Streptomyces venezuelae: one gene and its partner. The protein of the gene in region 1 interacts with the protein of each later gene in a pairwise test. Links are inferred from orthologs where the notes say so. Each region holds a gene or a part of one and is shown on either strand. Other genes may lie near its edges.

What was found.
Region 2: the proteins of DEJ49_RS27240 (region 1) and clpS interact in binary tests that used the Escherichia coli proteins (3 or more experiments, as listed by UniProt). The link is inferred for Streptomyces venezuelae from one-to-one orthologs.

What each region holds. Positions count from the first base shown.
Region 1 is NZ_CP029191.1:6,017,691-6,020,819, forward strand. What follows is about bases 138-2,954. They hold DEJ49_RS27240 (Dps family protein), read left to right. Parts: upstream 138-1,219; coding sequence 1,220-1,690; downstream 1,691-2,954. Other genes in these bases: DEJ49_RS27230 (CinA family protein), read left to right, coding at 138-517; DEJ49_RS27235 (helix-turn-helix domain-containing protein), read left to right, coding at 627-1,001; DEJ49_RS36525 (hypothetical protein), read left to right, coding at 1,893-2,279; DEJ49_RS27250 (SDR family NAD(P)-dependent oxidoreductase), read right to left, coding at 2,227-2,954. Outside these bases: more of DEJ49_RS27230, read left to right, coding at 1-137; more of DEJ49_RS27250, read right to left, coding at 2,955-3,003; DEJ49_RS27255 (Fpg/Nei family DNA glycosylase), read right to left, coding at 3,123-3,129.
Region 2 is NZ_CP029191.1:2,952,362-2,955,567, reverse strand. Bases 140-3,033 are described here. They hold clpS (ATP-dependent Clp protease adapter ClpS), read left to right. Parts: upstream 140-1,376; coding sequence 1,377-1,691; downstream 1,692-3,033. Other genes in these bases: DEJ49_RS13225 (amino acid permease), read left to right, coding at 2,706-3,033; DEJ49_RS13230 (DUF2017 domain-containing protein), read left to right, coding at 1,731-2,333; DEJ49_RS13240 (nicotinate phosphoribosyltransferase), read right to left, coding at 140-1,285. Also shown: more of DEJ49_RS13240, read right to left, coding at 1-139; more of DEJ49_RS13225, read left to right, coding at 3,034-3,206. UniProt on the Escherichia coli protein: Involved in the modulation of the specificity of the ClpAP-mediated ATP-dependent protein degradation.

The DNA of each region.
Region 1 (3,129 bases):
CGCCGAGTCGCTGACCGGGGGCCTGGTGGCCGCCGAGATCACGTCGGTGCCGGGCGCCTCGAAGGTCTTCCGGGGGTCGGTCACCGCGTACGCCACGGAGCTGAAGCGGGACGTGCTCGGGGTCGACGGCACTCTGCTGGACGAGCGCGGGGCCGTGGATCCCGAGGTCGCCCGGCAGATGGCGGACGGTGTGCGCCGGTTTCTCGGCGCGGACTGGGGCATCGCCACGACCGGGGTCGCCGGTCCGGAACCGCAGGATGGGCAGCCGGTCGGCACCGTGTACGTCGCGGTGGCGGGGCCTGACAGTGCTGCTGACGGGCCGGATTTCGAAAGCATGCGCGGTTACGCCGATGGCGGAGCGCGTGGGAAAGTGGCCGCCCTGCGGTTGAACGGTGACCGTTCGGAAATCCGTATGGAGAGTGTACGGAGCGTGCTCACGTTGCTTCTCGAGCGGCTGTCCGGAGAACGGTCCGGGAATGGGCGGGCACAGGATACGGAACAGAACGGGGGGAATTGATGTTTGCAGCCCTGAGTGAACACGACATCGCTCCCCGCACGGCCGCCGCGCAAGGCGGTACGGTGGGGCGTGAAGGATGCGGCTACGCGGTCCGAGGAGGGAGCCACCGATGATTCTGCTCCGTCGCCTGCTTGGTGACGTGCTGCGTCGGCAGCGCCAGCGCCAGGGCCGTACTCTGCGCGAAGTCTCCTCGTCCGCCCGAGTCTCGCTCGGCTATCTCTCCGAGGTGGAGCGGGGGCAGAAGGAGGCTTCCTCCGAGCTGCTTTCCGCGATCTGCGACGCGCTTGACGTACGGATGTCCGAGCTCATGCGTGAAGTGAGCGACGAACTGTCGCTCGCCGAGCTGGCTGAGTCTGCAGCAGTCCCGGAACCGGTGCGTGCGCCGGTTCGCTCGATGCTCAATTCCGTGTCCGTGGCCGGCGTGCCACCGGAACGGGTCACGATCAAGGCACCCGCGGAGGCGGTCGACGTCGTCGCGGCGTGATGCGACGCTGCTCCTGAGCAGCTCTGGGAAGTGTGTGGAAGCCCCGACCGGGTACCCGGTCGGGGCTTTCGTTTGTTGAGGTGAGCCCACCTGGCCCCGCTACCGGATGGTCTGGTACCGGATGGTTGGGGCAGCTGTTCGCAAATCGACCTATTTGGCTATTTTGTGTCATGGTTGGTGGGGATTTACCTCATTCGCTCGTGTGTTGGAGGAGACAGATGTACGTCGTGAAGAGCCCGCTGTCCGATGCGGATCTCAAGACGGTCTCGGAGGCACTGCAGGGTGCGCTCGTGGACCTGGTCGACCTGTCGCTGGTCGCCAAGCAGATCCACTGGAACGTGGTCGGCCCGCGCTTCCGCTCCGTGCACCTGCAGCTCGACGAGGTCGTGGACACCGCCAGGCAGCACTCGGACACCGTCGCGGAGCGTGCCTCCACGCTGGGTGTCTCGCCGGACGGGCGCGCGGCGACCGTGTCCCAGAGCAGTGGCATCGGGAAGGTCCCCGAGGGCTGGGTCAAGGACGTGGACGCGGTCGGGACGCTCGTGGACGCGCTCGGCGCGGTGATCACGCGGATGCGTCAGCGTGTCGAGGCGACGGGCGAGGCCGACCCGGTCAGCCAGGACATCTTCATCGGCATCACGGCCGACCTGGAGAAGCACCACTGGATGTTCCAGGCGGAGAGCAGCTGATTCCGCGTGTGAGGGCGCGTGAGGGTGCTCCCCATGAGGCGGCGTGGCCGTTCGTGCGCCGGGAGCGTGCGGCGGGGCAGTCGCTCCCGGCCACGCTCCAGGCGCCGCCGATACGCCCTCCCATGGGGTGAACCCCGGCGTTTAGCGTCGATCTCGCGTTGGGCGGGAGGTGGCATCTGTGGCAGCCGTGACCGGGACAGCCGTGACATGGCGGGCCGTACGATGGGTGCCCTTCCTGGCGCTCGGCGCGCTCTGGTGGTGGGGCGTGCTGCGGCTCGCCTTCTCGCCCGACGCGGGAGTGCTGGAAGGAGCGGTCGCCGCCGGAGGGTGGGGACTGAGCGTGCTGCCCGTGCACTGCGTGCCCAGGGCCCGCGCGCTGGATGAGGCGAGGGCGGCCAGGGGAGCTGACCCCGCGCAGTACGCGCGGCGCCCCGACGGGGAACTGCGGTGGCCGGGGGAGCGCACGGCTCTCGCATGGTGGGGACGGGCCGTCGTGTCGGCGGGGCGGGTGCGGGGGCGCGCTCTCAGGGTGCGGGCTACCAGGGCATGGCGACGCCGCCGTTCGGGCGGAGGATCTGGCCCGTCGTGAAGGACGCGGCGTCCGACGCCAGGTGCAGCACGGCGTGCGCGATGTCGTCCGGATCGCCCACACGGCCGAGCGGTGCCATGCGCCGCATGGTGTGTTCGGTGTGCGCCTGCTTCTCGCTGTCGGGGCGCTCCGATGTTGTCATAGGGGTGCGGATCCATCCCGGTGCGACGACATTCACGCGGATGCCGTGCGGGCCGAGCTCTGTGGCCAGCGTTTTCGAGAGCTGGACGACGGCGGCTTTTGACGCTCCGTAGCAGAGGAGGCCGGGGGCGCCTGTGTCGACGGCGCCCGACGCCATCGTGATGATGCTGCCGCCGGAGCCTGCGTCGACCATCGTGCGGGCGGCGGCCTGGCATGCGTACAGGACGCCTTTGAAGTTGATGTCCATGACGCGATTCAGGTCTTCGTCGCGGGTCTCCAGGACCGGACTGCTGTGCATGACGCCGGCTATGGCGGCGAGGATGTCGAGGCGGGGTGTCGCTGCTGTGGCTATTGCCCGGTCGACTTGAGCCCTGTCGGTCACGTCCAAGGGGTACGTGTATGCGGTGCCGCCGGCCTTCGTGATGAGCGCGGCGGTCTCCTGGAGTCCTGGCTCGTCGCGGTCGGCGCAGTGCACGGCGGCACCCGCTTCCGCGAGGAGCCGCGCCGTCGCACGCCCGATGCCGCTGGCGGCGCCGGTGATGAATGCGGTGCGTCCGGTGAGGTCGTACGCCGTGACGGGCATGGGGGGACGGTACGGCCGAATCTGATGGGGCGTCAACTGGCTGGGTGATGGCTGTTGTTGACGGTGTGCAGGTTGCGGGTGGTGTGTCCGGGCGGCCGGGCGTGTCGTTGGGGCGCCGGTCAGGGG
Region 2 (3,206 bases), 3.1 Mb from region 1 along the record:
GCGTCGCCGAGAGCGGCAGCCCCGCGCGCGCCGCCGCGTGCCGGTCGCGGACCGCGTCGAGGGGCTCGCGGGAGAGCACCTCGCCGCCCTTGACCAGCTCGACCTGGAGCTGCCGGTCGGTGAGCTCCGTGGGCACGGCGCCCGTGCCGACGACCTCCGCCTCGGCCACCCCGTACTGATCGGTCCTGCGCGCGGCCCACTTGCGGCCGCCCATGGACGACTTCGCGCCGAGCGACTTCTTCGCCACCGGCTCCAGGGGTGCCTGCGGGTCCGCCGAGTGCGCGCGGGCCACGAGCTTGTAGACCATGGACGCGGTGGGGTGCCCGGAGCCCGTGACGAGCTGCGTGCCCACGCCGTACGCGTCCACGGGCGCCGCCGCGAGCGAGGCGATGGCGTACTCGTCGAGGTCGGACGTGACGACGATCTTCGTCTCGGTCGCCCCGAGGTCGTCGAGCTGCTGGCGCACCCGGTGGGCGACGAGCAGCAGGTCGCCGGAGTCGATGCGCACCGCGCCGAGCTCGGGCCCCGCGACCTCGACGGCCATGCGGACGGCCTCGGTGACGTCGTACGTGTCGACGAGCAGCGTCGTGCCGCGGCCGAGCGAGTCGACCTGGGCCCGGAACGCGTCGCGCTCGTTGTCGTGCAGCAGGGTGAAGGCGTGGGCGCTGGTGCCGACGGTGGGGATGCCGTAGCGGAAGCCGGCCGCCAGGTCGGAGGTGGTCGCGAAGCCGCCCACGTACGCGGCGCGGGAGGCCGCGACGGCCGCCAGCTCGTGGGTGCGGCGGGCGCCCATCTCGATCAGCGGACGGTCACCGGCGGCCGAGGACATGCGGGAGGCGGCGGCCGCGATGGCCGAGTCGTGGTTGAGGATGGAGAGGATCACCGTCTCCAGGAGCACGCACTCCGCGAAGGACCCCTCGACCCGCAGGATGGGCGAGCCGGGGAAGTAGACCTCGCCCTCGGGGTAGCCCCAGATGTCGCCGCTGAAGCGGTAGCCGGAGAGCCATTCGAGGGTCGCCTCGTCGACGATGTTCCGCTCGCGCAGGAAGCCGAGGACGCCGGCGTCGAAGCGGAAGTTCTCCACGGCGTCCAGGACGCGGCCGGTTCCGGCCACCACTCCGTAGCGCCGCCCCTCGGGGAGTCTGCGGGTGAAGACCTCGAAGACGGAGCGCCGGTCGCCGGTGCCGGCCCGCAGCGCGGCCTGCAGCATCGTCAGCTCGTACTGGTCCGTGAAGAGCGCTGTCGAGGGAACATCCACCGGCAGGCCAAGGTCCGCTGTGTTCATGTGAAGGATGCTACCCCCAATCTCGTCACTCTGACGATTTCTGTGGACGCGCGGGAGGCCATTTGTGCGAGGCCCCTCTCGGAGTGGCAGCATGGGGCGTGTGAGTACGGCTCCCGCAGAGATCACCCGCCCGGAATCGGCCGAAGAGACGCTCGTCGTTCCCGAGCCGGACGTCCCCTGGATCACCCTCGTGCACAACGACCCGGTCAATTTGATGAGTTACGTGACGTATGTGTTCCAGTCCTACTTCGGGTACTCGAAGGAGAAGGCCACGAAGCTGATGATGGACGTCCACGAGAAGGGCCGCGCGGTCGTCTCCACCGGCAGCCGCGAGGAGATGGAGCGCGACGTGCAGGCCATGCACGGATACGGGCTGTGGGCCACCCTTCAGCAGGACCGCAAGTAGCGGACCGGAAGCAGCGGACCGGAAGTAGCGACGCATCTGATGCCAGGACAATTCGAAGCGATCCCCGGCGGTGGCGCCGCCGTCGCGCTCGACGAGGTCGAGATCTCGATCATCCGCTCCCTCGCCGTGCAGCTCCTGGAGCTGATCGGGCCGGGTCCCGGCGGCGAGGTCTCCGACGACCCGCTCGCCGAGCTCTTCGCCGATGGGCCGAGCGAGCCGCCCGCCGATCCGGTGATGCGGCGCCTGCTGCCCGACGCGTACGGCGGTCCGGGGGGTGAGGACAGCGCGGGCGACGCCGACGAACTCCGGGCGTATTCGGCGGAATTCCGGCGCTTCACGGAGAACGACCTGCGGGCCAAGAAGCGCGACGACGCCCTCGTCGTCATCCGTTCGCTCGACTCGATGACGGCGTCGGGCGAGGGCGGAGCTGTCCTGAAACTGTCGGTCGAGGAGTCCCAGCAGTGGCTCGGCGCCCTCAACGACCTCCGGCTCGCGATCGGCACGCGCCTCGAGGTCAGCGACGAGGACGACGCCGATCTGCTCTACCACCTGCCGGATTCCGACCCCCGCAAGCCGATGGTGATGGCCTATCTCTGGCTCGGCGGACTGCAGGAGACGCTGGTCGGGACGTTGCTGGACTGATTCCGGGCAGAAGTTCATGCAGAATGCAGCAAAATTTGTTGTAGTGGACAGGTTTCGGGGATTCGGGGTGCTGTTCGCTCAGCGGAGCCTCAAATCCGGATAACGATCCCGTCACTTCATTGCCCTGCTTTGCTCTGTCAAGGGTGCTTTGTCCGCTTCTTCCTGTGGTGTGCGCCACAGGTGGCTCATTCCCTCACTGTTGCCCCCGTGATAAATCTTCACGACCGCTCGGTGACGCCACCCATGTCACCGGGGGCGCTTCAGCCGGCGGACCGCCGGTAGCACTCCATCCATATCCGGGGGGATCAGGACCTGATCCGCAGCCACAACGCAGATGTGCGGGCGCGGATCAGCATGGAGAAAGGCGTCACCATGACCTCAGTGCAGGTCGACAAGCACCACGACGGGCACGACGGCAATGGGGTCGTGCACGGCTCGTCCGGCGAGGGCGAGGGATACCAGCGCGGGCTCGGAGCCCGGCAGATCCAGATGATCGCGATCGGCGGTGCCATCGGCACCGGCCTGTTCCTCGGCGCGGGCAAGGCCATCCACAAGGCCGGACCGAGCCTCATCCTGGCGTACGCCATCGCGGGACTCGTCATCTTCTTCATCATGCGGGCGCTCGGCGAGCTCCTCATGTACCGGCCCGTGTCCGGCTCCTTCTCGGAGTACGCACGCGAGTTCATGGGCCCGTTCTTCGGATTCGTGACCGGCTGGACGTACTGGCTCTTCTGGGTCGTCACCGGCATCACCGAAGTCACCGCGGCCGCCCAGTACATGCAGTACTGGACCCACGACTCGTTCCCGCAATGGGCCTACGCGCTCGTCTTCACCGTCATCCTGTACGGCGCGAACCTCATCTCCGTGAAGCTC